DNA from 3 places in the Kitasatospora sp. NPDC048540 genome. Region 1 is predicted to be linked to each of the others. Evidence: riboswitches for the same ligand, from Rfam matches in the RefSeq annotation. Region 1 holds a riboswitch; each other region holds the start of a gene.
The links. Region 1 has a riboswitch for thiamine pyrophosphate ahead of thiC (phosphomethylpyrimidine synthase ThiC). Riboswitches for the same ligand answer to the same signal wherever they lie in the genome.
Positions count from the first base shown of each region.

Region 2: it holds a riboswitch for thiamine pyrophosphate, as region 1 does, so the genes downstream of both, thiO (glycine oxidase ThiO) here and thiC (phosphomethylpyrimidine synthase ThiC) in region 1, are expected to answer to the same signal.
Region 3: it holds a riboswitch for thiamine pyrophosphate, as region 1 does, so the genes downstream of both, AB0D08_RS30285 (cytosine permease) here and thiC (phosphomethylpyrimidine synthase ThiC) in region 1, are expected to answer to the same signal.

Region 1 is NZ_JBEZIR010000029.1:68,457-78,646, forward strand. Features, by position in the region: gene AB0D08_RS14475 (metallophosphoesterase) at 1-1,272, shown strand, start outside; gene AB0D08_RS14480 (hypothetical protein) at 1,546-2,361, shown strand; gene AB0D08_RS14485 (hypothetical protein) at 2,441-3,280, opposite strand; gene thiC (phosphomethylpyrimidine synthase ThiC) at 3,374-5,200, opposite strand; TPP riboswitch at 5,196-5,329, opposite strand; gene AB0D08_RS14495 (hypothetical protein) at 5,462-5,686, shown strand; gene AB0D08_RS14500 (flotillin family protein) at 5,840-7,306, shown strand; gene AB0D08_RS14505 (VC0807 family protein) at 7,383-8,066, opposite strand; gene AB0D08_RS14510 (ketoacyl-ACP synthase III) at 8,267-9,277, shown strand; gene AB0D08_RS14515 (glycosyltransferase family A protein) at 9,274-10,014, shown strand; gene AB0D08_RS14520 (class I adenylate-forming enzyme family protein) at 10,030-10,190, shown strand, end outside.
Region 2 is NZ_JBEZIR010000001.1:280,897-291,086, reverse strand. Features, by position in the region: gene AB0D08_RS01515 (hypothetical protein) at 1-454, opposite strand, end outside; gene metF (methylenetetrahydrofolate reductase [NAD(P)H]) at 565-1,479, opposite strand; gene AB0D08_RS01505 (polyprenyl synthetase family protein) at 1,650-2,756, shown strand; gene thiE (thiamine phosphate synthase) at 2,917-3,564, opposite strand; gene AB0D08_RS01495 (Rv2175c family DNA-binding protein) at 3,561-3,926, opposite strand; gene AB0D08_RS01490 (FAD-dependent oxidoreductase) at 3,973-5,178, opposite strand; TPP riboswitch at 5,257-5,369, shown strand; gene thiO (glycine oxidase ThiO) at 5,363-6,541, shown strand; gene thiS (sulfur carrier protein ThiS) at 6,538-6,747, shown strand; gene AB0D08_RS01475 (thiazole synthase) at 6,753-7,550, shown strand; gene pknB (Stk1 family PASTA domain-containing Ser/Thr kinase) at 7,639-9,384, shown strand; gene AB0D08_RS01465 (sulfite oxidase-like oxidoreductase) at 9,422-10,051, opposite strand.
Region 3 is NZ_JBEZIR010000102.1:15,562-25,751, reverse strand. Features, by position in the region: gene AB0D08_RS30290 (glycerophosphodiester phosphodiesterase) at 1-347, opposite strand, end outside; gene AB0D08_RS30285 (cytosine permease) at 497-1,858, opposite strand; TPP riboswitch at 1,849-2,000, opposite strand; gene AB0D08_RS30280 (trypsin-like peptidase domain-containing protein) at 2,253-3,920, shown strand; tRNA gene AB0D08_RS30275 (tRNA-Ser) at 3,981-4,068, shown strand; gene AB0D08_RS30270 (histone deacetylase) at 4,296-5,012, shown strand; gene AB0D08_RS30265 (Ig-like domain-containing protein) at 5,050-6,252, opposite strand; gene AB0D08_RS30260 (FAD-linked oxidase C-terminal domain-containing protein) at 6,596-7,960, shown strand; gene AB0D08_RS30255 (hypothetical protein) at 8,403-8,744, shown strand; gene AB0D08_RS30250 (EamA family transporter) at 9,005-9,823, opposite strand.

The DNA of each region.
Region 1 (10,190 bases):
CCTGAACTGCCCGACTCAGGCCGCCGCCCGCAGCAGGACCTCGACGTGCTCCCGTACGGCTCCTACTACGAGCCCGCCGAACCGCCCGCCGGACACCCGTACGAGCAGACCTACAGCGGTTTCGGCGGCGCCCGCTACCTGGAGCAGCACTGGCCGACGCCGGGTCACCTTCCCACCGCCCAGCACCCCGTGACCGACACCGTGCCGGACGGGCACTACGCGCCGACCGGGCACTACGCACCGGCCGGGCAGTTCGAGAGCGGCCGGCTCGACGGCGGCCCGCTGGAGATCCGCTACGACAGCGGCTTCGAACCCGAGTACGCCCCGCCCGCCGCGGAGGCCGCACCCGCGCCGCACCCCGGCACCCCGCAGTCGGAGGACCCGCCGACCATCGAGCTCGGCGCGCCCATCCCCGACGTCCACCCCGAGGTGCACTTCCCGTACCCGCAGCCCGAGCCCGGCGAGGCCCCCGGTCCGCTGTACGTGATCGGCGACGTGCACGGCTACCTGGACGAGCTGCTCGCCGCGCTGCACCAGCAGGGCCTGATCGACGACGAGGGCCACTGGGCGGCCGGCCGCTCCCGGGTCTGGTTCCTCGGCGACTTCACCGACCGCGGCCCGGACGGCATCGGCGTGATCAACCTGGTGATGCAGCTGGCCGCCGAGGCCGCCGCCGCCGGCGGGTACTGCCGCGCCCTGATGGGCAACCACGAGCTGCTGTTCCTGGGCGCCGCCCGCTACGGCGACGAGCCGGTCCAGTCCACCGCGGGCACCGCCTCCTTCCTCGCCGCCTGGCGGCTCAACGGCGGCCAGCAGCACGACCTCGACCGCCTGGAGCAGCACCACATCAGCTGGCTGTCGCGGCTGCCCGCGATCGCCATCGAGGACGGCCACCTGCTGCTGCACTCGGACACCACCGCGTACCTGGAGTACGGCCACTCGATCGCCGACGTCAACGACGCGGTCCACGTGGTGCTGGCCGACGAGGGCATCGACGAGTGGTGGGACTGCTTCCGCAAGTTCACCAAGCGGTTCGCCTTCCGCGGCCAGGCCGGCCCGCAGGCCGTCCACGAACTGCTCGACACCTACGGCGGGTACCGGGTGGTGCACGGCCACAGCCCGATCCCGTACCTGACCGGCGTCGACCAGGCCGACGACGCCCCGCCGCACGTGCCGGGCCCCTACATCTACGCGGACGAGCTGGCCATCGCGATGGACGGCGGGGTCACCATGGAGGGGCGGCTGCTGGTCGCCCAGCTGCCGCTGAACTGACCCCGGGCGCGGCCCGGCGGTGCCCGTACTGAAACAACTGCAGGGCGCTGCCGGGCTTCTGACGGTACTGAAAATCCGGAAACCTACTGTCAGCCCCGGTACGCGGCCCCCTACCATCGAGGCACCACGCGAGGCCCCGCGTCCGGCCGCCACCACCGGCCTGCGGCCCTGCGGGCGGGCCCGGCCCCAGGCGGGCGGACCGTCCCGGCGGGCCGCAGCGGCAGGCCCGCGCGGACCATCCACCTCCGTGCCTCCAGCGGAAACGGGGTACCCATGAGAAACGCCCCGCACCTGCTCGCCGAGGACCGCCCGGACTTCGCCCGGGTCCTCGACGAAGCACTGCGCGACGGATCCGTCCAGGCTGCACTGCGCACGCCCGGACCGCACCTCAACGCCGAACAACTGCACACCAAGGCCATGCTCGCGGCGGCCGGGATCAACGCCGAGGCCGCCGCCGAGTACCAGCACTACCTCACCCTGCGCGACGCCCTCGGCGGCGCGGCGACCACCCCCTCCGGCGGCCCCGACCCGGGGCCCGGGGCCGGACTGCTCCCGGTCCTGACCACCCTCACGCCCGTCCTCGCCGGGGCCGGCGGCGGCATCCTGCTGCTGATCGGGTACACCGTGCGGACCGCCGAGCCGGCCGTCACGCTCGGCCGCACCCTGGTCACGGCCGGCTGGGTCGCCGTCGTGATCGCCCTCGCCGCCCTGCTGATCGGCGGCGTCGGCCTGCTCCTGACCGCCCACCGGGACGGCTCACCGACCCCGGCCGGGCAGGACCCGCACCTGCACGCCGATCTGGCCGAGGCCCGCCGCGCCTGGCTCACCGCCCTGCGCGAGCGCGCCCTGATCCCCTACCTGCTCGCCAACCTCGACTCCGAACCCGCCCTCTCACCCCAGCCCGGCGGCCGGCCCTCCCCGCCCGACCTGCTCAGCCCCGGCTACAGCAGCGCCCGCTACTCCAGCCCCGGCTTCTCCAGCCCCGGCGTCGAAGGCGTCACCGACCCGCAGGGCCGCATCCCCCGCCCGGCGGAGTTCACCGGCCCCGGCTACACCTCCCCCGACTTCACCGGCCCGGACGAGGTCTGACGCCGGGTCGAGGTGAACCCGAACGGCGCGGGGCCCACAGCAACGTACGGCTCCGCCGTCCGGTACGGCGGGTGCGTCCTCACGCCTCGCCCCGGTCGAGGGTCAGCCGGCTTCCCCAGACCGCGTTCCAGCCGCTGCCGCGCCAGAGCGCCAGTCCCGCGTACGTGAAGACGCAGCCGAACCCCACCCCCCAGTCGTCGCCGTCGTCATGGCGCAGCGAACGGTCGGCGAAGGCGGTGCGGAGGCCGTCGAGCGGTATCACCGTGTAACCGTCGGTGGAGTCCGCGGCGAAGTGGCGGACCTCGATCCAGCCCTCGCGCACGAAGGGGAGCAGCGGGGCGAGCTGCCGGTCGAGCCAGGCGGTGAGCTCGGTGCCGGTCAGGTCGGACGGCAGGTCCTCCCAGATGCCGAACGGGCCGGTGAGCAGGCCGCTGGTCTCCGAGGCGCAGACCAGGAGCTCCCGTTGCCCGTCGGTGAGCTCGTCCCAGGCGGGCCGGCCGGCAGCGTCCTCCTCCGGGAACGCGCTCGCGTGCCACCACGCCCGCGCCGGTTCGGTGGCGTCCAGGTCGAGCGTCAGCGCCGGGTGCGGGTTCCAGAGCCAGTTGGCCGGCTCGGCCAGGGCGTCCCGCAGCGCCGGGCCGGTCAGGACCGGGTCGGACGGTGCGGCGCCGGGACCCTGCCGGACCCGGACGGTGAGCAGGCCGCGTTCGGCGAGGCCCACGGCTGCCGCGGCCAGCCGCGGTACCAGCGCCAGCTGTTCGTCGCGGGTGTAGCTCCGCGGGGGCGGGGCGTCGTCGGCGCCGGCCCAGCGGAGGTCGATGCCGTACTGCTGGACGGTCCCGGCCAGGCGCGACTGCCACAGGCCACGGCGGATCAGTGTCTGCTCGGCCGGGCTCAGGGTGTTCCAGGGCTGCTGCACGACACGGATCATCCCAGGCCCGGCACGACGTCGGCGCCGCGCCGGGAAGCCCCCTCCTGCCTCCCGGTGCGGCGCCTGGTCGGTGGCCGCCGGTCAGTCGGCCAGCGGCAGGTAGACCCGGTTGCCCTGGGCGGCGAACTCCTCGGACTTGGCCTGCATGCCGGCCAGGGCCTCGGCTGCGTAGCCGGAGCCGTCGACCGCGGTGGAGCCGTCGCCGTGTTCCGCGCGGATCTGCTGGGAGATCTTCATGGAGCAGAACTTGGGGCCGCACATGGAGCAGAAGTGCGCGGTCTTGGCGGGTTCGGCCGGCAGGGTCTCGTCGTGGAACTCGCGGGCCGTCTCCGGGTCGAGGGCCAGGTTGAACTGGTCCTCCCAGCGGAACTCGAAGCGGGCGTCGGACAGTGCGTCGTCCCAGGCCTGTGCGCCGGGGTGGCCCTTGGCGAGGTCGGCCGCGTGGGCGGCGATCTTGTAGGTGATGACGCCGGTCTTGACGTCGTCCCGGTTGGGCAGGCCCAGGTGTTCCTTGGGGGTGACGTAGCAGAGCATCGCGGTGCCCCACCAGGCGATCATCGCCGCGCCGATGCCCGAGGTGATGTGGTCGTACCCGGGCGCGACGTCGGTGGTGAGCGGGCCGAGGGTGTAGAACGGTGCCTCGTCGCAGATCTCCCGCTGGAGGTCCATGTTCTCGCGGATCTTGTTCATCGGGACGTGGCCGGGGCCCTCGATCATCACCTGGACGTCGCGCTCGCGGGCGATCCGGCCGAGCTCGCCGAGGGTCTGCAGCTCGGCGAACTGCGCCTCGTCGTTGGCGTCGGCGATGGAGCCGGGCCGCAGGCCGTCACCGAGCGAGAAGGTGACGTCGTAGGCGGCGAGGATGTCGCAGAGTTCCGCGAAGTTGGTGTACAGGAAGTTCTCCCGGTGGTGCGCCAGGCACCAGGCCGCCATGATCGAGCCGCCGCGCGAGACGATGCCGGTCTTGCGGCGGGCCGTCAGCGGGACGTACCGCAGCAGCACGCCGGCGTGGACGGTCATGTAGTCGACGCCCTGCTCGCACTGCTCGATGACGGTGTCGCGGTAGACCTCCCAGCTCAGTTCCTCGGCCTTGCCGTCGACCTTCTCCAGTGCCTGGTAGAGCGGCACGGTGCCGATCGGCACGGGGGAGTTGCGCAGGATCCACTCGCGGGTGGTGTGGATGTTGCGGCCGGTGGAGAGGTCCATGACGGTGTCGGCGCCCCAGCGGGTGGCCCAGGTCATCTTCTCCACCTCCTCCTCGATCGAGGAGGTGACGGCGGAGTTGCCGATGTTGGCGTTGATCTTCACCAGGAAGTTGGTGCCGATGATGGCCGGCTCCACCTCGGGGTGGTTCACGTTGACCGGGATGACGGCCCGGCCGCGGGCCACCTCGTCGCGGACGAACTCCGGCTCCAGCCCCTCCCGGATGGCCACGAACTCCATCTCCGGGGTGATCACTCCCTGCTTCGCGTAGGCGAGTTGGGTGACCGCCGCGCCGGCCCGGCCGCGCAGCGGGCGGCGCGGGCGGCCGGGGAAGACGGCGTCCAGGTTGCGGAGGTTGCCGCCGCGCGGGGCGGTGTGTTTGATCCCGTCGTCCTCCGGGCGGGCCTCGCGCCCGTCGTACTCCTCGACGTCGCCGCGCTGGCGGATCCAGGGATCGCGCAGCGCCGGCAGGCCGCGGCGGACGTCCGGCTCGTAGGCGGCGTCGGTGTACGGGCCGGAGGTGTCGTAGAGCGGTACGGTCCGGCCGTTGGTGAGGTGGACCTCGCGGTACGGGACCCGCAGGTCGGGGCGGGACCCCTCGCGGTAGGCCTTGTGCCAGGCTGGGGTCGGGTAGCCGGTGGCGGCGCTGCTGACCTGGCCCGTCGTGCTGCGGGCAGACTCCTGCTGTGCATCAAAGATGGTCATCTGACCTTCTACTCCCTACGCCGGCATTACCCGGTCCAGGTTCCTGCGGTCGGCGCAGCGGCTGGCCCGTCGTCCGACGTGCCGGTCAGCGCCCTCTCAGCCCGGTGCTCCGAGCTCCCGTTGTTCGCAGACGGTTTGCCTGCGTAAGACGTCCAACACGGTAGCGGGCCGTCCGGTCCAGGTCCAGACGTGTTCCGGCCACCGGACGCGGGCCGGGCCGGAACTCCGCCCGCCGGCGGCAGCGGTGGGAGACTTGGCCGCATGGTCGGGTTGACGGGACGGGTGACGGGCAGGGTCGGGGCCGGCCTGGTCGGCGAGGTGCTGGTCCATGTGCCGCAGCGGCAGGGGTCGGAGGCGTTCCTGGCGTACCTGGCGGTGCCGGGGGACCCGCTCGCACCGGGCACGCCGGTGGTGGTGCTGGAGTACCAGCCGCCGCGCACGGTCTACGTCGCCGCGGCGTATCCACCTTCCTTACCTGGCTCTTGACGCAATCTTGACGCCCTTGGAGCACGATCAGGACACCCGGCCCTTCCCAAGCGATCACGGCAGGCGAAGAATCTGCTGCTGCCACCGCGTTCCGCGCCGTCCTGCACAACAGCGCGCAGCCACGGAACCGGTGTGCCCGAAGGGGGAAAGCCGATGCTGATCGGCATCGCGGGGGCCGTGGTGGCCTCCATCGTGATCGTGATCGTGCTGTTCAAGCTGATGTGGCGGGTGGCCGAGCCCAACGAGGCGCTGGTCATCTCCGGGTCGAACCACCGCACCGAGGGCGTGGCGGACGGGCTGGGCTTCCGGATCGTCACCGGGCGCGGCACCTTCGTCCTGCCCGGTGTCCAGGCGGTCCGCAAGCTCTCGCTGGACCTGAACGAGGCCGAGCTGGACGTCGAGTGCGTGACCTCGCAGGGAATCCCGGTGCACGTCAAGGGCGTTGTGATCTTCAAGGTGGGCGACGACACGGTGTCGATCGCCAACGCCGCCCGCCGTTTCCTGGACCAGCAGAAGATGATGGGCCAGCGGGTGCACAACGTGTTCGCCGGTCATCTGCGGTCCATCGTCGGCGGGTTGACGGTCGAGGACATGATCCGCGACCGGGAGCGGCTGACCGGGGAGACCCGGGCGGCGTCCGGGTCCGAGATGGAGAAGCTCGGCCTGATCATCGACTCGCTGCAGATCCAGGAGATCCTGGACCCGACCGGCTACATCACCAACCTGGCCGCGCCGCACGCCGCCGCGGTCCAGCGCGACGCCCGGATCGCGGCCGCCGAGGCCGACCGGCGGGCCACCGAGGCGGAGCAGGAGGCGTTCGCCCGCAAGGCCGAGGCGACCCGCAACTCCGGTATCCAGCAGGCCGGTTACCAGGCCGAACTGGAGACGGCGACGGCCCGGGCGCTGCAGGCCGGTCCGCTGGCCCAGGCGGCCGCCCGGCAGGAGGTCGTGGTCCAGGAGACCAAGGTCGCCGAGTTGGAGGCGCACCGCAAGGAGCAGCAGCTGCAGGCGGACGTCCGCAAGCCCGCCGACGCCCGGGCGTACGAGACCCGGACCAAGGCGGAGGCCGACCGTGACGCGCGGATCTCCGCGGCCGAGGCGCTGGCCCGGGAGACCGAGCTGAAGGCGGGCGCGGAGGCGAACCGGGTGAAGATCGCGGCGACCGCGGAGGCAGAGGCGACCAGGGCGCGCGGACTGGCCGCGGCCGAGGCGACCAAGGCGACCGGTCTGGCGGAGGCGGCGTCGGCGGAGGCCCGTGGTCTGGCGCAGGCCGAGGCGGCGCGGGCGCTGGGTCTGGCGGAGGCGGAGGCGATCAAGGCCCGGGCCGCCGCGCTCGCGGAGAACCAGGAGGCGGTGGTCGCGCAGCAGCTGGCCGAGAACTGGCCGGAGATCGTCCGGGCCGGCGCGGAGGCCTTCGGCAACGTCGAGCACATGGTGCTGCTGAACGGCGCGGACGGGATGTCCGACATGTTCGCCAAGGCGCTGACCATGGGCGGTACCGGCCTCGGGCTGGCCCGGCAGCTGCTGGGTGCGATGAGCAACCCGAAGGAGGGGGTGAAGGACGGGCCCGCCGCCGAGAAACCGGTGAGCCTGCCGATCCCGGTGCAGGACGCGTCCTGACCCTGGGGAGCCCGAGGTGCCCGTCCACCGGTCGCGGTGGGCGGGCACGGGTGTTCGCGGAGTGGATCGGGAGGGGTCAGCGGGCCTCGGCCCCGGCCTCGGCGATGACCTGCTCGGCCATCCGGCCGGCGAAGACGTTGCCGACCAGGACGCCGAGGCCGATGGCGCCGACCAGCATCACGGTGCTCAGCCAGACCATGGTCTCCAGCGGCACGGTGTAGGCGCCGACCACCTTGGCCACGCACTCGGCGACCAGCAGCGAGCCCCAGGCGAGCGAGAAGTTGCGCTCGTTGCGGCGGAAGGCCGCCGAGGTCGCCAGCAGCCGGTCCCAGGCGGCGGACCGGGCGGCGTCGCCCTTGACGATGAAGGGCCGCAGTCCGGCGGTCATCAGCGGCCGGCCGAGCAGCGCCGTGACGATCATCGAGCCGCCGATCACGCTGCTGACCGCGCCGTCCTTGGCGAGCATCAGCCGGGGGTCGCCGGCCAGCGTGGACAGGGCGAGGCCGGCCACGTTGACCAGCAGCATCAGCAGGGCGAGCGAGTTGACCGAGCGGTCCCGCACCAGGGCGCCGACGGTCCGGACCACCGGCACCGCGCTGCTGATGGCGAGCGAGGCGACCAGGCCGAGGCCGAACACCGCGTGGGCGGTGTAGTAGGCGCCGAGCGGCACCGCGATGTCGACGGCCAGCGGCCGCAGGGCGGCGAGCGCCCCGGAGCCGGCCTTGCGGCGGATGTCCGTGCTGGTGGTGATGGTGGCCATGGTCCTGTTCCCCGTTCGTCCCGGTGCTGCTCGGCTCGCTCTCTGCGATGTCCCAACTCTCGCCTGCGGCAGGGGCTGCGGGTCAGTGTGCGCTGTGCGGGAAAGTGCATGACGGATGTCACGGCCGAGCCCGATCGCCTGTCACCGATGAGTACGGGTACTCAGGTCCACCCCCTCGCCGAGCGGCCAGGATGGCGGTCATGGACCTCCGGATACCGAAGGTCGGCATCACCGCCGTGGGCGCCTGCCTGCCGGCCCGGGTGCTGACCTCGCAACAGCTCCAGGACGAGGTGACGGGCGGCAGCGGCCTGCGACTGCCCGAGGGGGTGTTCGAGAAGGCGACCGGCATCCGTACCCGGCACTTCGCGGCGGACGGCGAGTACGCCTCCACGCTGGCGCTCGGGGCGGCCCGGCAGGCGCTGGACGGCGCGGGGCTCGACCCGCTCGACCTCGATCTGCTGGTGTTCGCCTCGGCCACCCGGGACGTCTGCGAGCCCGCGACCGCGCACCTGGTGCAGGCCGAACTCGGCTCCCGGGCGCACGCGTTCGACCTCTCCAACGCCTGCAACAGCTTCCTCAACGGCATCGACACCGCCCGGGCGATGATCCTGGCCGGCCGGGCCCGGCGGGCCCTGGTGGTCACGGGGGAGACGCCGAGCCGGGCGATGCGGCGCGACCCGGGCGGCCTGGCCGACTTCCGGGACTCCTTCGCCGGCTACACCTTCGGCGACGCGGGGGCGGCCGTGGTGGTGGAGGAGGTGGAGCACGGCGGCATCCTGGACGTGGAGACCGAGACCGCCTCCGAGCACTGGGAGGTCGGCGGCATCCCGAGCGGCGGCTCGCGCCACCCGCGCGGCGACGAGTACAGCTACTTCCGGGGCGGCGGCAAGGAGTTGCGCGGTGTCTTCGAGCGGATCGGCGCCGACATCCTGACCCGGACGGCCGCCCGCACCGGGCTCGGCTGGGACGCGTACGCCCGGGTGCTGGTGCACCAGGTGACGCTGCCGTACCTGGAGCGGTTCGTGGAGCTGACCGGGGTGCCGGCCGAGAAGCTGGTGGTCACGGTGGACCGGCTGGGGAATCTCGCCAGCGCCACCATCGGCGTCCAACTGGAGCTGATCAGACCGGGATTGCGGACCGGGGACCGGGTACTGATGGTGGGTCTGGGCGGCGGGGTCAGCCTGACCACGATGGTCTGGGAGGTGTCGTGACCGAGCTGTGGGTGGTCGTCCCGGCGTACCAGGAGGAGACCCGGATCGAGGGCGCGCTGCGGGCGCTGGCCGCCCAGCGCGACCTCGGCTTCACCCTGCTGGTGGTGGACAACGGCTCGACGGACCGGACGGTGGAGCTGGTCCGGGCCTTCGCCGGGCGGGCGCCGTTCCCGGTGGAGGTGCTGGTGGAGCCCGAGAAGGGGGTCGGCTGCGCGGTCGACACCGGCTTCCGGCACGCCATCGCCCGGGGGGCCACGCTGCTGGCCCGCACCGACGCGGACTGCCTTCCGCAGCCGGGCTGGACGGCCGCCGCCCGGGCCGGGATGCTCGCCTGCGGCGGCCTGGTCTGCGGGCACATCACCGCGCGCCACGACGAGCACGGGCCAGTGGGGCGGGCGGCGTTCCGGGTGCTGGTGACGCTGGGCGCCGCCTTCGGGCGGATCCGTCCGGCGCACCGCCGCCGGCACGGCTACCTGGTGCCGTACCGGATGCACGCCGGGAACAACATGGCGGTCACCGCGGAGCTGTACCGGGCGGTCGGCGGGATGCCGCGCCGGCCCTCGCCCACCGACCGGGCGTTCATCAACCGGGTGCGCCGCCGCACCACCGCGATCGTGCACCGCCGGGACATGGTGGTGCAGAACTCCACCCGCCGGATCCGCGCCTACGGCGTGCTCGGCACCGCCCGCTGGTACCTGGAGCGCGGCGCCGGGCCACGCTCCACCGACCCGCGCTGACGAGGGGACCGGACCATGCTCGACCGGCTCGACCGCACCCTGCGCGAGGGCGCCGACCGGCCCGCCCTGCTCGGCTGCACCCGGACCGGGGCCGTCACCGTACGGGCCCGCTGCGGTGAACTCGCCGATCTGGCGGATGCCTTCGCCGCCGCCCTGCACCACCGGTACGGCCTGCG
Region 2 (10,190 bases), on a different contig from region 1:
CGGTGTAGACGCCGTCGTCCGGGCCGATCTCCTGGAGTTCCTCGTAGGCGTACGGGGCCTCGGCCTCGTCGGCCTCGACCGGGCCGACCTCGCCGACCGGCGCCACCGCCTCGACGGCGGCCACCGCCGCGGCGCCGCCGGTGACGGCGCCGAGCAGCGGGACCTTGGCCAGCGGGCCCGGCAGGGAGCCGTCGGCCCCGCGCAGCGACCAGCCGACCGGGCGGCCGCGCTTGACCGCCAGCGTGACGAAGGTCTGCCCGACCGCGAAGACGGCCGCGCCGGCCCCTATCACCAGGACCGAGCTCAGCCGCATCCCGGCGACCACGCAGAGGAATCCGGCCAGCGCGAGCGCCCGCCAGAGCAGCGGGGCGCGGTTCTGCAGCAGCAGCTCGGCCACCAGCCAGAGCGCCACCAGCGCCAACGCGACGTACAGCAGCAGGTATCCGATGCCCATCCCCGCTACCTCCAGTCGCGTACCGCGCGGTTGCGGGCGACTGTACCCGCTCCCGGCCCGCAGACCCACATCCCCGGCAGCCCCGCGCGGGGCTGCCGGGGGGCGGGCGATCAGCGCTGGTGCAGGCCGAGGTTCTGGTAGATCTCCAGGGTGGAGGTGGAGTGGTTCAGCGTGATGAAGTGCAGACCGGGCGCGCCCTCCGCGAGCAGCCGCTCGGACATGGTCGTGGCGTGCTCGATGCCGATCGCCCGGACCGCGTCGGGGTTGTCGGCGACCGCCAGGAAGCGCTCCACCAGCTCGGGCGGGAAGTCCGAGCCGGACAGCTGCGGGAAGCGCTCCAGCTGCCGGATGTTGGTGACCGGCATGATCTCCGGGATGATCGGCGTCGCGCAGCCCGCCGCGGCGACCCGGTCGCGCAGCCGCAGGTAGTCCTCGACCTCGAAGAACATCTGGGTGATCGCGTAGTCCGCACCGGCCCGGCACTTGGCGACAAAGTGCCGGATGTCGTCGTCCCAGTTCTCCGAGCGCGGGTGCATCTGCGGGAAGGCGGCCACCCCCACGCAGAAGTCGCCGATCCCCTTGATCAGCTCGACCAGCTCGTACGCGAAGGTGACGCCCTCCGGGTGGCGGACCCACTCGCCCATCGGGTCGCCGGGCGGGTCGCCGCGCACCGCGAGGACGTTGCGCACGCCCTCGTCGGCGTACTGGCCGATGATGTTGCGCAGTTCGGCGACCGAGTGGTCGACCGCGGTGAGGTGGGCGACCGGGGTCAGGGTGGTCTCGGTGGCGATCCGGCCGACCAGGTTGACCGTGCGGCCGCGCGAGGAGCCGCCGGCGCCGTAGGTCATGCAGACGAAGTTGGGATCGAGCGACTCGACCCGCCGGATCGCGTCCCAGAGCCGGCGCTCGGCCTCCTCGCTGCGCGGGGGCATGAACTCGAAGGAGAACGAGCGGTCACCTGCCGCCAGCAGATCGCGCACGGTCTGCGCACGGTCGGTCCTGGTGGAGGGAATCCCTAGTGCCATGCTCGCAGGTTAGCCGGGATGCGGAGAGCGCGACCAAACGAGGTCCACCAAGTGAGACACCCCCCGAGACTGTTTCGGCCCCCCTGGGAAGGGGGTGCCGGGCGCCGTGGTGAGAAGGCCTCCGGACACCCCGATAGTCTGATTGTCAGCCAATCGATCCGGAGTTCCCCGTGCGTTCGCCCACCGGTCTGCCCAGCCACCCCATCGACGCGGAAGCCGTACGGACCCGCGTCAACACGGCCCTCGCCGAGTTCATGGACGGCCGCACGGCCCTGCTGGACGGCATCTCCCCCCAGCTCGGCCCGGTCGCCGACGCCCTGCGCGACTTCCTGCTCGACGGCGGCAAACGGCTGCGCCCGGCCTTCTGCTACTGGGGCTGGCGCGGCGCCGGCGGCAGCGACCGGGACCCCGGCATCACCCGGGCCGCCGCCGCCCTCGAACTGCTCCAGGCGAGTGCGCTCGTCCACGACGACCTGATGGACCGCAGCGACACCCGCCGCGGCCTGCCCTCCGTGCACCGCCGCTTCGAGGCGCTGCACCGCAGCAGCGGCTGGCGGGGAGACCGCGAACAGTACGGCGCCTCCGCGGCCGTACTGCTCGGCGACCTGCTGCTGATCTGGTGCGACGAGCTGTTCAACGACTGCGGCCTGCCGCCGCAGGCCGTCCGGGCCGCCAAGCCCGGCTTCGACCTGATGCGCACCGAGGTCATGGTCGGCCAGTACCTCGACGTCCTCGAACCGGTGGCCGGCGACTCCGCCGACCCCGACGCCCTCGACCGGGCCCGGACCGTCCTGCACTACAAGTCCGCGAAGTACACCATCGAGCGCCCGCTCCAGGTCGGCGCCGTCCTCGCCGGGGCCGGCCCCGAGCTGGTCGCCGCCTACGCCGCCTTCGGCCTGCCGCTCGGCGAGGCCTTCCAGCTCCGCGACGACCTGCTCGGAGTCTTCGGCGACCCCGCGGTCACCGGGAAGCCGGCCGGCGACGACCTGCGCGAGGGCAAGCGGACACTGCTGGTCGCCCACGCCATGCGGGGCCTTCCCGCGGCGGACGCGCGGCACCTGGACGAGCGGCTCGGCGCGGCGGACCTGACGGCCGAGGAGGTGCCGGTGCTGCGGGCGCTGGTCGAGCGCAGCGGGGCGGCGGATCTGGTGGAGAAGCGGATCGACGAGCTGATGCGGGAGTCCCTGTCCGCCCTCGACGCCGCCCCCCTCGCCCCCGGCCCCACCCGCACCGTCCTCCTCTCCCTCGCCGAAGCCGCCACCACCCGCAAGTACTAAGCCCCCGGGGGGCACCCAAAGGGGCGCGAGGAACTGCGCGAGATCGGAAGCGGATCACCGTTCCGCCGGGGTCGGTGGGCGAGTTGCAGGTGGTGCCCTGCCGTTTCGCGCAGTTCCCCGCGCCCCTGAAATAGGCGCGGCGTCGCCGAGCGCAGCCGGGCTAGCGGTTGCGGAGGCGGCGGGCGAGTTCGGCGGCTGCTGCGCCCGGGTCGTCGGCTGCCGTGATGGCGCGGACGACGACCACTCGGTCGGCGCCGGCGGCGAGGACCTCGTCCAGGTTGGTGAGGTCGATGCCGCCGATGGCGAACCACGGCCGGTCGGTCGGCTGCTTCGCCGCGTACGAGACCAGGGAGAGCCCCGGCGCGTGACGGCCGGGCTTGGTGGGGGTGGGCCAGACCGGGCCGGTGCAGAAGTAGTCGACGCCGGCCTCGGTCAGTGCGGTGTCGACCTCGGACTCGGCGTGGCAGGAGCGGCCGATCAGCACGTCGGGCCCGAGGATCGCCCGCGCCGCCGGCACCGGCAGGTCGTCCTGCCCGAGGTGCAGCACCTGCGGCCGGGCCGCGTGCGCCACGTCGGCACGGTCGTTGACCGAGAAGAGCTTGCCGTGGCGGCGGGCCGCGTCGGCGAAGACCTCCAGGTACTCCAGCTCCTGCCTGGCCTCCAGCCCCTTGTCCCGCAGCTGGACGATGTCCACCCCGCCGGCCAGCACCGCGTCCAGGAACTCGGGCAGGTCGCCCTGCTCGCGGCGGGCGTCGGTGCACAGGTAGAGCCGGGCGTCCGCCAGCGCGGTGCGGGCGGCGGCCGTCACAGCAGCATCGCCTGGGCGCGGCGCTTCACCTCGGTGCCCCGGTTCTCCCGCAGCGCCTGGATCGGGCTGCCGGGCAGCGACGGGTCCTCGGTGAACATCCACTCGAGGATCTCCTCGTCGTTGAGCCCGCAGTCGCGCAGCACGGTCAACGTCCCGACCAGGTGCTTCACCGGTCCGGTGGGCTCGATGAAGTCGGCGGGCACCTGCAGCGAGTTGTTCTCGCCACGGCGGACGGCCAGCAGGGTCCGGTTCCTCACCTGGTCCCGGACCTCGGTGATCTGCACCCCCCACAGCTCCGAGATGTCGGGCAGGTAGAGCCACGCGGGGACAAGGGCTTCAATCTTGGGATCAATCTTGCTCACGCCCCCAGCCTGCCACCTCCCGAGGCCCCCGCGCACCACCTCTCGGTCAGGCCCCCGGTCCGGCGGCCGCCGCCTTGAGCTGGACGGACGGGTCCGCGGCCAGGGCGCGGTCGAGCACCACCCCCCGGTCGATCAGCCGCTTGGCCTGGTTGAGGTCGCGCGGGCGGTCCACCGACAGGGCCGCGACCAGCGCTCCCTGACGCAGCCACAGCACCGACCAGGACGCCTCCTCGGGCGAGCCGCGGTGGATCAGCTCGTCGGCACCGGCGTGCCGGCCGGCGTACTGGACCATGCGCCCGAACTGCTCGGACCAGAAGTACGGCACCGGGTCGTAGGGGACGTCCGCGCCGAGCATCGCGGCGGCCGCGGCGCCGCCGGACTGCAGCGCGTGGTCCCAGTGCTGGACGGCCAGCCGGGCGCCGGAGCGGGCCGAGGGGTAGGAGACGCAGTCGCCCGCCGCCCAGACGCCGGGGGCGGTGGTGCGCAGCCGGTCGTCGACCAGGATCGCGCCGGCGGGGTCGAGCTCCACCGCGGACCCGGCCAGCCAGCCGGTGGCGGGGCGGGCACCGATGCCGACCAGCAGTTCGTCGGCGGCCAGCCGGGTGCCGTCGGTGAGCACCACCGCCGCGGGCTCGGCCGCCAGGACGCCGACCCCGCAGCGCAGGTCGACCCCGGCGGCGGCGTACCAGCCGGCCATCGCCGCGCCGACGGGTTCGGGCAGCGCGCCGGCCAGCGGCGCCGGTCCCGCCTCGACCACGGTCACCTCGCAGCCGAGCTGCCGGGCCACCGTCGCGGTCTCCGCGCCGATCCAGCCGGCCCCGGCCAGCACCAGCCGCAGGCCCGGGCGCAGCCGGTCCCGCAGCGCGAGCGCGTCGTCCAGGGTGCGCAGCAGGCGGGCGCCGGGCGCGCCGGGCAGCGGGCGGGGTGCGGCGCCGGTGGCGATCAGCAGGCCGTCGTACGGGAGCTCGCCGCCGTCGGTGTGCAGCACCCCGGGGTGGAGGGCGAGGGCGCGGCGGCCGGGCAGCAGGTCGATGCCGAGGTGGTCCCAGTCGATGTCGAAGGCGGTGCTGTCGGCCTGGCCGAGCAGCACGTTCTTGGAGAGCGGCGGCCGGTCGTAGGGGCGGTGCGGCTCGTCGCCGAGCAGCGAGATCCGGCCCTCCCAGCCTCCGCGCCGCAGGCCCAGGGCGGCCTGTGCGCCCGCCATGCCCGCCCCGACCACGACCACTCGTCCGGTTCTCTTCAGTTCGACCACCGGGTCAGCCTATCCAGCGGGGTGTCCACCCTCCGTACGCACCTTCGGGATGGGCGGCGCCCGGCGTTATGGTGGACGGGCACCTCACACGGGAGCCCGGTGCACCGGGCTGAGAGGCGGGCTGGTGCGGCCTGCGACCGTCCGAACCTGATCCGGGTCATGCCGGCGAAGGGAGTTACCGACTTTGGCACGGACATCTGTGGCCGGGACGCCGTCGGCGCGCACGCCCGACGTGCTGGTGATCGGCGGCGGGATCATCGGCCTGGGCGTGGCCTGGCGGACGGCGCAGCGCGGACTGGCGGTGGCGGTCGTCGACCCGGCGCCGGGCGGCGGGGCGGCGCAGGTCGCGGCCGGGATGCTGGCGCCGGTCACGGAGCTGCAGTACGGCGAGGAGCCGCTGCTGCGCCTCGGGATGGCGTCCAACGAGCGGTACGCCGGCTTCACGGCGGAGCTGACCGCCGCCACCGGCCTGGACACCGGCTACCGGCGGACCGGCACGCTGGCGGTGGCGCTGGACTCCGACGACCGCGAGGAGCTGCGCGAGCTGCTCGCCTTCCACCAGCGGCTCGGCCTGGAGTCGCACTGGCTGACCGGCCGCGAGTGCCGCAAGCTCGAGCCGATGCTGGCCCCGGGGGTGCGCGGCGGCCTCCAGGTGACGGGCGATCACCAGGTGGACGGCCGGCGGCTGGCGAAGGCCCTGCTGGCCGCGTGCGAACGCGAGGGCGTGGTGCTGCACCGGTCCGAGGCCGCCGCGCTGCTGGTCGAGGACGGCCGGGCCACCGGGGTCCGGCTGGCCGACGGCTCCTGGCTCACCGCCGGGCAGCTGGTGCTGGCGGCGGGCTGCCGCAGCCACCTGCTGCCGGGCCTGCCCGCCGGGGTGCTGCCGCCGGTGCGCCCGGTCAAGGGCCAGGTGCTGCGGCTGCGGATCCCAGAGCCGTACGCGCCGTTCCTGTCCCGCAACGTGCGGGCCGTGGTGCGCGGGCAGCACATCTACCTGGTGCCGCGGGCCGACGGCGAGCTGGTGATCGGGGCGACCAGCGAGGAGCTGGGCCACGACACCACCGTCACCGCCGGCGGGGTGTACGAGCTGCTGCGCGACGCCCACGAGCTGATCCCCGGCATCACCGAGCTGCCGCTGGCGGAGACCGGTGCCGGGCTGCGGCCCGGCTCGCCCGACAACGCCCCGCTGCTCGGCCCGACCGCGCTGCCCGGCCTCACCGCCGCCACCGGCCACTACCGCAACGGCGTGCTGCTCACCCCGGTGACCGCCGATCTGATCGCCGAGCAGCTGGCCACCGGTGTGCTGCCCGAACTCGCCGCCCCCTTCTCCCCCAGCCGCTTCACCGCAGAGGTCCCGTCATGAACCAGATTCCGCTCACCGTCAACGGCGAGCCCCGCGAGCTGCCCGCCTCGACCACGCTGGCCGAGGTGGTGGCCCAGCTGAGCAAGGCGCCCTCGGGGGTGGCCGCGGCGCTCAACGAGACGGTGGTGCCGCGCGGGTCGTGGCCCGCGACGGTGCTGAGCGCCGGCGACCGGGTGGAGATCCTCACCGCCGTCCAGGGCGGCTGAGCACCGTGGCGGACGACGTTCTCACCATCGCCGGGACGGCCTTCACCTCCCGGCTGATCATGGGCACCGGCGGCGCCCCCAGCCTGGACGTGCTGGAGCAGGCGCTGCTGGTCTCCGGGACCGAACTGACCACGGTCGCGATGCGCCGCGTCGACCCCGGCACCCAGGGGTCGGTGCTCGACGTGCTGACCCGCAACGGCATCCGGGTGCTGCCCAACACGGCCGGCTGCTTCACCGCCGGGGAGGCGGTGCTGACCGCCCGGCTGGCCCGCGAGGCGCTCGGCACCGACTGGGTGAAGCTGGAGGTGATCGCGGACGAGCGGACCCTGCTGCCCGACCCGATCGAGCTGCTGGACGCCGCCGAGACCCTGGTCGACGACGGCTTCACGGTGCTGCCGTACACCAACGACGACCCGGTGCTGGCCCGCAAGCTGGAGGACGTGGGCTGCGCGGCGATCATGCCGCTGGGCTCGCCGATCGGCTCCGGCCTCGGGATCCGCAACCCGCACAACTTCCAGCTGATCGTGGAGAACGCGGGCGTCCCGGTGGTGCTGGACGCGGGCGCCGGCACCGCCTCCGACGTGGCACTGGCGATGGAGCTGGGCTGCGCCGCGGTGATGCTGGCCTCCGCGGTGACCCGGGCCCAGGACCCGGTGCTGATGGCCGAGGCGATGCGCCGGGGCGTGGAGGCCGGGCGGCTCGCCCACCGGGCCGGGCGGATCCCGCGCCGGTTCCACGCCGAGGCCTCCTCGGCGATGGCCGGCCGGGCCGAACTGGACGTGCGGGAGCGCCCGGCGTTCTGACCGGGTCTCAACTTCGGCACAGACCGGCCCGTGACGGGCGGGCCCCGGGCCCGCCCGGGGCCTGCGCCTCTACACTCCTCTGGTGGACATGACGCTGCGCGACCCCCTGATCGGAACGCTGCTCGACGGCCGGTACCGGATCGAGCAGCGGGTCGCCTCCGGTGGGATGTCCACGGTCTACCGGGGGCTGGACACCCGGCTGGACCGGGTGGTGGCGCTGAAGGTGATGCACCCGTCGCTGGTCGGCGACAGCGACTTCACGGCCCGGTTCATCCGCGAGGCCAAGGCCATCGCCCGGCTGGCCCACCCCAACGTGGTCAACGTCTTCGACCAGGGCGCCGACGGCCAGACCGTCTTCCTGGCGATGGAGTACGTGCCCGGCTCCAACCTGCGGGACGTGCTGCGCGACCGGGGCGCGCTGTCGGTGCGGGCCGCGCTGGACGTGATGGAGCCGATCCTGGCCGCACTCGGCGCCGCCCACCGGGCCGGCCTGGTGCACCGGGACATCAAGCCGGAGAACGTCCTGATCACCGAGGGCGGCATGGTCAAGGTCGCCGACTTCGGCCTGGTCCGGCTGCTCTCCGGGGCCGGCGGCGAGGTCACCAGCACCACCGAGGCGGGCACCGTGCTCGGCACCGTCTCGTACCTGGCGCCGGAGCAGATCCGGCAGGCCCCGACCGACCAGCGGGTCGACGTGTACGCGGCCGGCATCCTGCTGTACGAGCTGCTCACCGGCACCAAGCCGCACTCCGGCGAGCACCCCGCCCAGGTGATGTACCAGCACCTGCACGAGCGGGTCCCGGCGCCCTCGCTGTCCGCCCCGGCGGTGGGCCCGGAGCTGGACGCGATAGTGGCCGCCGCGACCGCCCAGGACCCCGAGGCCCGGCCGTGGGACGCGGTGGAGCTGCTGGCCACCCTGCAGCGGGCCCGGCGCACGCTGAGCCAGGCCCAGCTGGACGCCGAACCGCCGGCCTCCTCCCGGCTGACCCCGCAGTACTCGACCGGCGAGGTCACCTCGGTGATCTCGCCGCCGGTGGAGCGGACCAGCGTGCTGGAGGTGCCGCCGGACCTGCTGCCGCCGCGCCCGCCGGTGGACGAGCCCGCCTCGCACCACACCGTTCAGCTGCGCCGGGTCCGCCCGCCGCGCCCGCGCCGCTCGCGCAAGCCGTTCGTCTGGGCGGGCGTGATCGCGGCCCTGCTGGCGGCCGTCGGCCTGACTACCTACCTGCTGTCGGGCGCGGTGTACACCACGGTGCCCGCCGTGCTGGGGCAGTCCCAGGCGCAGGCCCAGGCGACGCTCGACAAGGCCGGGCTGCACGGCACGTACGTCCAGGAGTTCAGCGAGTCGGTGCAGGCCGGGCAGGTGATCTCGACCGACCCCGGGGTCGGGCAGCGGGCCCGCAAGAGCGACTCGGTGCGGGTCGTGCTCTCCCGGGGCCCGGAGCGGGTCCAGGTGCCGGAGATCGCCGGCAAGCCGCTGGAGGCGGCGCGCAAGGCGCTCACCGACGCCCGGCTGACCCCGGGCACGGTGACCGAGGCGTTCGACGACGCGGTGCCCAAGGGTTCGGTGATCAGTGCCTCCCCGGCGGCGGGCGGGCAGCTCGCGGTGGGTGCGCCGGTGGCGCTGGTGGTCAGCAAGGGCCAGGTCCCGGTGCCGAACGTGGTCGGGATGGACAAGGACGCGGCCACCAAGGCGCTCACCGATGCCGGGTTCAAGGTGCAGACCGCGGGCCTCAACCTGTTCGGTACCGGCAAGGTCTCCTCGCAGACCCCGCCGGCCGGCCAGCCCCGCCCGCAGGGCACCGTGGTGACGATCTCCTTCAGCCTGTTCTAGGCCGCGCTGTTCTAGGCCGCGCGGCCGGGGAGCGGGCTCAGCGCAGCGGCCCGTCGCCGGGCTCCTCCTGGTACGAGTAGCGCTGCTCGGCCCAGGGGTCGGCGAGGTTGTGGTAGCCGCGCTCCTCCCAGAAGCCGCGCCGGTCGGCCCGCATGTACTCGACCGCGCGGACCCACTTGGGCCCCTTCCAGGCGTACAGGTGCGGCACCACCAGCCGGACCGGGAAGCCGTGCTCCAGGGTGAGCGGCTCGTCGTTGTGGTGGGTGGCGAAGACGGTGCCGGGGTCGGCGAAGTCGGCCAGCCGCAGGTTGGCACTGTACCCGTACTCGGCCCAGACCATCACATGGGTGACGCCGGCGGCCGGCGGGACCAGGTCGAGGACGGTCTTGGCGGCGACCCCGCCCCACTCGTTGCCGAGCATCGAGAAGCGGGTCACGCAGTGCAGGTCGCCGCGGACGGTGACCCGGGGCAGGGCGTGGAAGGCGGTGAAGTCCCAGCTGTGCTTCTCGGCGGAGGCGGTCGCGCCGAACACCTGGAAGTCCCAGCTCTGCGGTTTGAAGCGGGGCACCGGTCCGTAGTGCAGCACCGGCCAGCCGCGCTGCAGCCGCTGGCCCGGGGGGATCCGCGGGTCAGACGGCTGAGGCTGTTCCGGTTGGTGCTGACCCATCTCTCCATGGTGACAGACGGCGGGCGCCGCACCTCGCGCGCCCCTCGCGCACGCCCCCCCGATTGGCTGATATCGGACAATACGACACATGTCCGAGTGAGTGTGAACTTACTGGAATTACCGGCCGCAAGGGTGCCAC
Region 3 (10,190 bases), on a different contig from region 1:
AGCAGCTGCGCCAGGGTCAGCACCGAACTCGGCGTCGGCGACCCCGGCGACTTCCACGAGCCGAAGTCCAGCTCGCCCAGCTGAGCCAGCGTCATCGCCGACACCACGCCCCGGCCGTCCGAGGTCCGCCGCACCGTCCGGTCGTGCACGCAGACCAGCTCGCCGTCGGCGGTCAGCCGGACGTCGCACTCCAGGCCGTCCGCGCCCTCCTCGATCGCCAGCCGGTAGGCCTCGATCGTGTGCTCGGGCAGTGCGGCGGAGGAGCCGCGGTGGGCGATGACCTTGACCGCGCTGCGGTCGGAGGAGCCGGAGGAGGCGGCGGAGGAGCCGAGGTGCTGGGTGTCCACGACGGTCACCCTACGCGGGCCGAAAAGTCGGGAAGCCGCCGCCACGGGGAACGTGCGGTGAACAGCTCCCCGTGGCGGCGGCTCGCGGACTTCTCGGCCCGGCCGCCGGTCCGCCCGCGCTCGGGCCGCCCGGCTCGGGCCGTCCTGGCTCAGGCCGTCCGGCGCACCAGCGTGGTCGCCCAGGTGGCGAGCGCCGCCGCCAGGAAGCCGAACAGCGAGGCCGAGGTCCACGCCTGCGGGGTGAAGCCAACCGCGGACTGCAGGTCGGTCCAGAAGGCGGTCCACCGGCCGGCGTTCTGGGTCGGCGCCAGGAACTGGTAGACGGCGAAGCCCAGCACCCACGGCACCAGCATCACCAGCCGGGAGGGCGCGTCCTGGTCCAGGTTCCAGCCGTCGCGCCCGGCCCCCAGGAAGTAGTCGACCGCCAGCACCGCGAACAGCGGCACGAACACCGAGCCGATCAGACCGAGGAAGGCGTAGTACGAGTCGGTGAACTCGGTGATCTGCAGCGCCAGCACCGTCACCAGCACGCCGATCCCGCCGGTCAGCAGCCGGCGGTCGATCCGCGGCAGCAGGTTCTGCACCGACATCGCGGTCGAGTAGACGTTGGCGAACGACTGGTCGGTCTCCCGCACCACCAGCACCAGCAGGAACAGCCAGCCCGCCGTCACCCCGGTGAACGACTCGAAGATCCGGCTCGGGTCGCCCTCGGCCTGCAGCAGCGCGACCAGGCCCAGCACGTAGCACCACACCTGCGCCACCGAGTACCCGGAGAAGGTGCCCCAGAACGAGGCCGACGCGGTGCGCGAGTGCCGGGTGTAGTCGGCGGCCAGCGGAACGAACGAGATCGACACCGCGATGATGTAGTCCGTCGCGGTCAGGAAACCGGTCCAGTTGCCCGCCCCCGGGTCGGGGAAGCCCTGCCGGCCGAGCTGCACCGTCAGGTACACCATCGCCACCCCCACCGCGACGGCCACGTACTTGCGCAGCACCGCGATCGCGCCCAGCGGCCAGATCGTCAGCACCGTGGTGAGCGCACCGGCGAGCAGCACGAACAGCCAGCGCCAGCCCTGGGTGCCCGCCACCGCCTGGGCCCCGCCCGCGATGGTGATCAGCTCGAACACGCCCCAGCCGAGGCACTGCACGATGTTCAGCGCCGTCGGCAGGTACGACAGCCTGGTCCCGAACAGCCCGCGCAGCACCGCCATCGCGGGCGCGCCGGTCCGGGCACCGATCAGCGCGGCCACGCCCAGCATCGCGGTACCGATCACCGTGCCGGCCACGATCGCCGTCACCGACGCCGCGAACGACAGCTCGCTGCCGGCCGTCCCCAGCACCGTCGCGGCGCTGGAGAAGCCGATCAGGCTCACCCCGAGGTTGGCCCAGAGCGCGAACTGCGCCCGGAAGTCCAGCGTCCGCGGCGGCGCGGTGTCGAGGACCAGGGGGGCCTCGACGCGCTCCGCGACGGCGGTCGCGGAGTCGGAGGCAGGGGAAGGCGAAACAGCCGTCATGGCCGATACTCCCTACGCCGGCATTACCCGGACAGGTTCCGGCGGTCAGCGCTCCCTCGACCCGCCCCGCCGTGATACCCATGGCGTACGGTCGAACAGCGCACTCTCAGCCTGGTGGGTCCAAGCTCCCGCGTCGTTTCAGTTTGGAGCGCCAGGCTAACGGGCGCCGCCTCGAACGCCAAGGCCAGGGGGGACACTGTCCGCATCACGGAAGTTCCGAATCGCGGAAGTTCCGACGGCCGGGCACCCGTGGCAGCCACCGCGGCCCAGGGCCGTACCGCGGGCCGTCAGGACCACCTAAGCATTCTCATGACTTCTTCAGGGGGCTCCTTACGGCAACTGAATCAGCTATGCGAAAAACTATGGCCAAGTCCGTCAGCTATGGAGGTCGTCCGTGAGCACCGAACACGAGGGTGGGTCCACCGGGCCGCAGGAGGGTCAGTCCTCCGGCGTTCCAGAGGCGGGTGCTCCGACCACCGACCACACGTCGGCCGCCGCGCCGCAGCCGGTCGTCGAATCCGCTCCCACGCTCGCGCTGTCCAAGCAGGCCGACCCGCAGGAGCCCGCCGCCCCTGCCGCCCCCGGCTATCTCGACGCGCCGCCGCCGGTGATCCCCGCGGCCCCGGCCGCCCCGGCGTCCGGCTACCTCGACGCCCCGCCGCCGGCCGTCCCGCACAACCCGTACGCGCCGCCGCTGCCCGGCGCCGCGGAGCACCGCCCGGCCGAGCAGCAGCCGGTCACCCCCGAGCAGGCCGCGTTCGGCCAGGGCGCGCCCGGCCAGGGCAACCCGCCGGCCGGCGAGCCCGGCCACCACCCGTTCGGCGCCGGGCACCCGCTCGGCGGCTGGGGCACCCCGCCCGGCGGCACCGGCGGCCCGGGCGTGCCCGGCTACCCGTCCGAGTGGGGTGGCGGCAGTACGCCGCCCGGCCCCCGCAGGAAGCGCGGCTCGCTGATCGCCCTGGTCGCCGCGGCCGCCCTGGTGGCGGGCCTGGCCGGCGGCGCGATCGGTGCCTCGCTGACCGACGGCGGTGGCAACGGCAGCAGCGGGTCCAGCAGCCACACCAGCACCACCGTGACGGTCGGCGACAACAAGAAGGCCCTCGACCGGGCCCCCGACTCGGTGGCCGGCATCGCCGCCGCGGCCCTGCCCAGCACCGTCACCATCAAGGCGCAGGGCTCCAGCGAGTCCGGCACCGGCACCGGTTTCGTCTTCGACACCGAGGGCCACATCCTCACCAACAACCACGTGGTCGCCCCCGCGGCGAGCGGCGGCAAGCTGACGGTGAAGTTCTCCGACGGCTCCTCCTACCCGGCGTCCGTGGTCGGCCGCGCCCAGGGCTACGACGTGGCCGTGGTCAAGCTCGACAACCCGCCGAAGGACAAGCTCGTCCCGCTGCCGATCGGCGACTCCGACAAGACCGCGATCGGCGACGCCACCATCGCGATCGGCGCCCCGTACGGGCTCGAAGGCACCGTCACCACCGGCATCATCAGCGCCAAGGACCGTCCGGTCGCCTCCGGCGACGACATGGGCTCCCAGTCCTCGTACATGAACGCCCTGCAGACCGACGCCTCGATCAACCCGGGCAACTCCGGCGGCCCGCTGCTCAACGCCTCCGGCCAGGTCATCGGCATCAACTCGGCGATCCAGTCCAACACCGGCGGCTCCACCGGCCGGGCCGGCTCGATCGGCCTCGGCTTCGCGATCCCGATCAACCAGGCCAAGTGGGTCGCCGAGACCCTGATCAAGGACGGCACGCCGGTCTACGCGATCCTCGGTGTGCTGCGCAACGACGACTACAAGGGCGACGGCGCGCAGATCCCCAGCGCCGACGTCCGCGGCACCCCGGCCGTCACCCCCGGCGGCCCCGCCGACCAGGCCGGCCTCAAGCCGGGCGACGTGATCACCAAGCTCGGCGGCATCGCCATCGACAGCGGCCCCACCCTGGTCAGCGAGATCTGGACGCACAAGCCGGGCGAGAAGGTCGAGGTCGAGTACACCCGCGACGGCAAGACCGCCAAGACCACCATCACCCTCGGCGAGCGCAAGGGCGACAACTGACCCGGCACCGGAAACGGTGTGCACCGAACCCCGCCGGACCCGTTAGGCTGGCCTCCGCCTGGAGAGCTGCCCGAGCGGCCTAAGGGAACAGTCTTGAAAACTGTCGTGCGGTGACCCCGTACCGTGGGTTCGAATCCCACGCTCTCCGCCGCACAACGGCCCCTGACCGGTAGGAACGGTCAGGGGCCGTTGCCGTGCCCGGCACCGTTCCGGGGGCGTCCGGCGGTGGCGGGTTCCGCCGGGTGGGTGGCCGTGGGCCGACCCGCCGGTCCGTGGGGTGCGCGGACGCCGCCCGCGGCCGACAATCGTGCGCCCGGGCTGCCGCCGCCGATGCGGAGCCGGGGCACCGGCGAGGCGGAGAGGGCGGGCGGGCCGATGACTGCGACGGGCGGGGTACGGCGCCCCGGGCCGCGGCCCCGGCCGGGCGCGGCCGCCGGGCGGGTCTGGTACGCCGCCTACGCGTCGAACATGTCCCTCGCCCGGCTGAACTGCTACCTCGCCGGCGGCCGGCTGCCCGGCGGGGACCGTGACCACCCCGGCAGCCGGGACCGCCGCCCGCCCGCCGCGGACGTCCCGCTGCTGCTGCCGGGACGGCTGCACTTCGCGCTGGAGTCGTCGGTCTGGGGCGGCGGGATGGGCTTCTACGATCCCGGCGACGGCGACGGGGACGGGGACGACGATGGCGAGATGCCCGCCCGCGGCTACCTCCTGACGACCGGCCAGTTCCTCGACGTGCTGGCCCAGGAGCGGCGCCGCACCCCCGGCGACGGGCCGGACCCGGACCTGCGGGCGGTACTGGCCGACGGGCGGGCCCTGTTGGGCCCCGACCGGTACGAAACGGTGCTCTGCGTGGGCGGGTTGGCGGGTCGGCCGGTGCTGACGTTCACCGCCCCGTGGCGCCGCGCCGAGGCCCCGCTGAACGCGCCGACCGCCGCGTACCTGCGGGTCCTGGCCGCCGGGCTGCGCGAGGCGCACGGGTGGGACACGGCCAGGTCCGCGGCCTATCTGAGCAGCAGACCGGGCGCGGCCGGCGCCTGGAGCGCGGACGGCGTCGCCCGGGTGCTCGCGGCGTCCCGCCCGCTCGGCGAGTGACCGGCCCGCCCGCTCGGCGAACGGCCGGCCGGACCGGCTACCACTGGGCCCAGTCGATGTTCCAGCCGCTCAGGCCGTTGTCCGGGGCGAGCGCCTCCTTCTTGATCGAGCCGCGCACCTTCACCACGTCGCCGATCATCGAGTCCGCGTAGAACCTGCCCGCGGTGGAGTTCGGGTCGCCCGCCGCGGTGTCGACCAGGCCGATGCAGCCGTGGCTGATGTTGCTGCGGCCGACCGCCGGCCCCGCACTCGGGTTGCCGTGCACGTACGTGCCGGTGGCGGTGAGCCGCATCGCGTGCGGGTCGTCGGCGGTGTACGGCTTGCCTTTGAGGCCGGGCACGCCCTCGGACTTCATGTGTTCCATCAGGTGCATCTCGGAGATCACCATGGTCCCGTTCCAGGACGGGTTGTCGTCGGCGCCCGCGGTGATCGGGATGGCCTGGTCCGGCGAGCCGTCCTTCTTGACCACCATCCGGTGGGCGGCGGCGTCCACCTCGCTGATCTTGGAGCGGCCGATGGTGAACTGCTCGTCCCGGTCGGTGGCGCCGTACACCCCCGGCGAGAGCTCGACGTTCTTGGTCCGGAAGTGCACCTTCACGGTGGTGCCGGGCTTCCAGAAGGTCTCCGGGCGCAGGTCGAGCCGGTTGCCGGGGAACCAGTGGCCCTTGACCACGGTGCCGTCCGAGGCCTCGACCGTGACGGCCTTGGCGGCGGCGGCCCTGTCCTTCACCTCGCCCTTGAACTGCACCGAGACGATCATGCCGACGCCGAAGGTGTTCCCGGTGACCACGTTGTCGTCGGCGCCGATCGTCCGCTCGGGCGTCAGCGTGGTGAAGGCGCTGGTCGCGGTGGTGGTCAGACCGCCCGCGTCGGCGGCCTCGGCGCTCACCCGGTACGCAGTCCCGACGGCCAGCCCGTTCGCGGGCACCCAGCCGAGCCCGTCGGCGGCGAGGGTGCCGTCGACCGGCGTGCCGGTGGCGTCGGTGACGGTGACCTTGGTCAGCCTGCCGCCCGCCACCGAGACCTTGAGCGCCCCGGGGGCCACGTCGGTGGCGCCGTCCTTCGGCTCGATCGCCACCACCGCGGCCGAGGTCTTGGCGGCCGGCGCGGCGGAGGCCCCGCCGCCCGCACCGAGGGCCGCCGTTGCGCCGCCCGCCCCGCCCTTGCCGCCGCACCCGGTCACCAGCAGCGCCCCGCTCAGCATCGCCGCCGCCACCGCAGCCGCCGTCCGCCTGGTCATGCTTCCCCCTGTGTGTCCGTCCGTCCGGCGCCCGCCCGCGGGCGGGCCGCCCCGGTCGCTCGCGCTCCCGTACCCGTGGGCACCACCGGCCCCGCACCCATGCACGTCGTGGGGGGCCACGAGGGTGCGCCCGCCCTGCCGCTGTTGCCGAACGGTTACGCGGGGTGCGTGATTCCCGGACACCCACGGCCGGGACGGCCTTGCCCCCGCCTCCGGACGGGGGCAGAGTGCGGGGCGGGGGCAGCGAACGCCGCGGCCGGACGGGACGCCGAACGGGGCGGCCGGACGGGACCGCGGAGTGCCGCGGCCGGACCGGACAGGGACGCGAGAGGTGGAGGCCGCCGTGGGTGATCTGGTCGACCGGCTGATGCAGGGCCTGCCGCCGGAGGCGGTCGCGGTGGACCCGGACGTGGCCGCCGCCTACGCCCGCGACATGGCGGGGTTCTGCGCCGCCGGGGTCCCGGCGGTGGTGGTCTTCCCGCAGACCGTCGAGCAGGTGCAGCACGTGCTCCGGACGGCGACCGAGCTGCGGGTCCCGGTGGTGCCGCAGGGCGCCCGCACCGGCCTGTCCGGCGGCGCCAACGCCGTGGACGGCTGCATCGTCCTCTCGCTGGTCAAGATGGACCGCATCCTGGAGATCGACCCGGTCAACCGGCTCGCCGTGGTCGAACCAGGGGTGGTGAACGCGGTGCTGTCCCGGGCCGCCGGGGAGTACGGGCTGGCCTACCCGCCGGACCCGTCCAGCTGGGAGTCCTGCACCATCGGCGGCAACATCGCCACCGGCGCGGGCGGCCTGTGCTGCGTGAAGTACGGCGTGACCAGCGAGTACGTCCTCGGGCTGGACGTGGTGCTGGCGGACGGCCGGCTGCTGAGCACCGGCCGCCGGACCGCGAAGGGCGTCGCGGGCTACGACCTGACCCGGCTGCTGGTCGGATCCGAGGGGACGCTCGGGGTGGTGGTCCGCGCGGTGCTGGCGCTGCGCCCGGAGCCGGCTCCGCCGCTGGTGCTGGCCGCCGAGTTCGGCAGCACGGACGCGGCCTGTGCGGCGGTCTGCGAGGTGATGGCCCGGGGGTTCACGCCGTCGCTGATGGAGCTGATGGACGCGACCACCGTCCGGGCGGTCAACGAGATGGCGGCGATGGGGCTGCCGGCGACCACCAAGGCCCTGCTGCTGGTGGCCTTCGACGGCCCGGGGCAGGCGGCCGAACTGGCCGCGGTGGCCGAGCTCTGCCGGACCGCGGGGGCCACCGAGGTGGTGCCGGCCGAGGACCGGGCGGAGTCGGAACTCCTGCTGCAGGCCCGGAGGCTGGCGCTGCCCGCGCTGGACCGGCTGGGGACCACGATGATCGACGACGTGGCCGTGCCGCGCTCGCAGCTGGCGCGGATGCTGGCGGGGGTCGCGGAGATCGCCGAGCGGAGCGACCTGACCATCGGCGTGGTCTCGCACGCGGGTGACGGCAACACCCACCCGGTGGTGGTCTTCGACGCGTCGGACGAGCATGAGACGGCCAGGGCGGAGCGCTCGTTCGAGGAGATCATGGCCCTCGGCCTGGAACTCGGCGGCACGGTCACCGGCGAGCACGGCATCGGCCTGCTGAAGCGGGAGTGGCTGGCCCGGGAGTTGGGGCCGGTCGGCCTGGAGGTGCAGCGGCAGATCAGGTCGGTCTTCGATCCGCTCGGAATCCTGAATCCGGGTAAGACCCTCTGACGGTCATTCAAATGACCATCCTGCCTTACTCTTCGGATGCATCCGGAGTGGCCGGAAAGGGCTGAAGAAATGGCCTGGGTCGGCCGATCCGACCGAATCGGGGGCGTGCGGGCCGAATGTGCGCCCGGGGTGGTGCGATCGGTGTGCGACCGAGCTGCTGCGCGCCTGCCGGGCGGTGCCCGCAGGGCCCGGCCGTTCGGGCTAACTGCCAAGCCAGGGGCGGTGTGTCTGCCGACGAACGGCGTATTCCCGGTCTAAGCGACTGCGGCCCGATGTCACGCTAACGGGCGAAAAGGCCTGCCGGTGCTGGTGCTTTGTCGATTTGTTGCGGAAAGCTGTCTCTCGGCGTCGCAGCCCGCAGGTGTTCGTCTGGCCGCGAACTCCCGCACTTATCAACACAATTGCCGCCCCAGTGCGGGGCGGCGGGTTCTTGGAGGACTTCATGGCGCGCTCCCGTATCCGCACCACCCGATTGGCCGGACTGCTGGTCGCCGCTCCGCTCGCGGCGGGCCTGCTGCTGGCCGGCGGGGCCGGTACGGCCGTCGCCGACAACGGCGCACTGGCCGGCGACGGTTCCAACAGCAGCGTGGTGTCCAACTTCGGCAGCGGGAACATCTTCGGCTCGGTCGACGGCAACTACAACGCCACCCAGCAGACCGCCACCGGTGCGGGTGCCTCGAACCAGAACAGCAACGTTGGGGTGAAGGACAACACCGGGTTCGTCTTCACCGACCAGTCCAACAAGAACATCCACTTCGTCTTCGCCCCGGTCTTCGGCGGCTGACACCACCACCGGACCGCACCCACACCCCACACCCACCTGCACATCCACGGACACCGGTGGGACCACTGACGGCGGGGGCGCCGGCAGCGGACGACGACGGTGACCGGACGGGCGAGGGGGCGGGCGGACCGGATCGACGACACCCGGAAGCGGAAAGGGTCACCGCACTCCGGCCAGGACGGGCGGCACCGGACACGGTGCCGCCCGTCGGCGTTCCCGCGCGGCCGCGGCGGCCGCCGGCCGGCCGCCGCAGCGCCCGGCTACCGCCGCGCCGTCAGGGTCGCCCCCACGCTCGCCGCCACCACGCAGCCGATCCCCGCGACCTGCACCCACCCCAGCAGCTGGTGCAGCACCACCAGCCCGACCAGCGCGCTCACCGCCGGGTCCAGGCTGACGATCACGCTGAACACCCGCTGCGGCATCCGCCGCAGCGCGGTCATCTCCAGCGCGTACGGGATCACCGGGAACAGCATCGCCACCCCGGCGACCGCGAGCAGCAGCAGCGCGGGCGCCGACGCGGACGCGAGCCCGTGCCAGGCGTCGGCCGCGCCGAACGGCGCCAGCACCAGCGCGCTGATGCCGAACGAGACCGCCAGCCCCTCGAAGCCCTTGAACGCGGCCCCGACCTTGTCGGTGAACAGGATGTACCCGGCGTAGCAGGCCGCCGCCCCGAACGCGCAGGCCAGCCCGGCCGGGTCCAGCCGGGCGCCGCCCGAGCCCTCGCCCAGCAGCGTGAGCAGCACCACGCCGCCGCCCGCCAGCAGGGCCCAGAGCAGGTGCGACAGGCGCCGGGCGAGCGCCAGCGCGACCGCGAGCGGCCCGAGGAACTCGATGGTGGAGGCGGTCCCCATCGGCAGCCGGTCCACCGCCCCCGCGAACAGCAGGGTCATCCCGGCCGAGGCGACCCCGAGCAGCACGGCGAGACCCAGGTCGCGGCGGCTGCGCCCGCGCAGCCGCGGACGGGTGACGGCCAGCAGCAGCCCCGCCGCGACGACGAGCCGCAGGAAGGTCGCCCCGCCGACACCGAGCACGCCGAACAGCGGCTTGGAGGCGGCGATGCCCAGCTGGACCGCGAACATGGCCGTCACGCACAGAAGCGGCGCCGGGATGCTTCCCAGGCGCCGCTTCGGTCCGGTGGTCCGGGGGCCGGCCGTTGGCCGGCCGCTCCCGGCCGTGCTGCCGGGTGGTGGATCCGTGGTGACCGAGGGCGCCGCCCCGCGTCGTCGCCAACCACCACGCTCGCCGGCCGGCTCGCCCTTGGGGGAGGGCGGCATGGCAAGGGCGCCGACGGGGACTCCGTCGGCGGGGGTCGGGGCCGGACGGGCCGGGACCGCGGTGGTCGGCTCGCAGGGGTTGGCAGTGGGCATGGGAACGAGTGTGACGTAAGGGGTCCAGATGCTCCAAACTCATTACCGAAATCTGAGACAACGCCGCCGACCAGGTGAA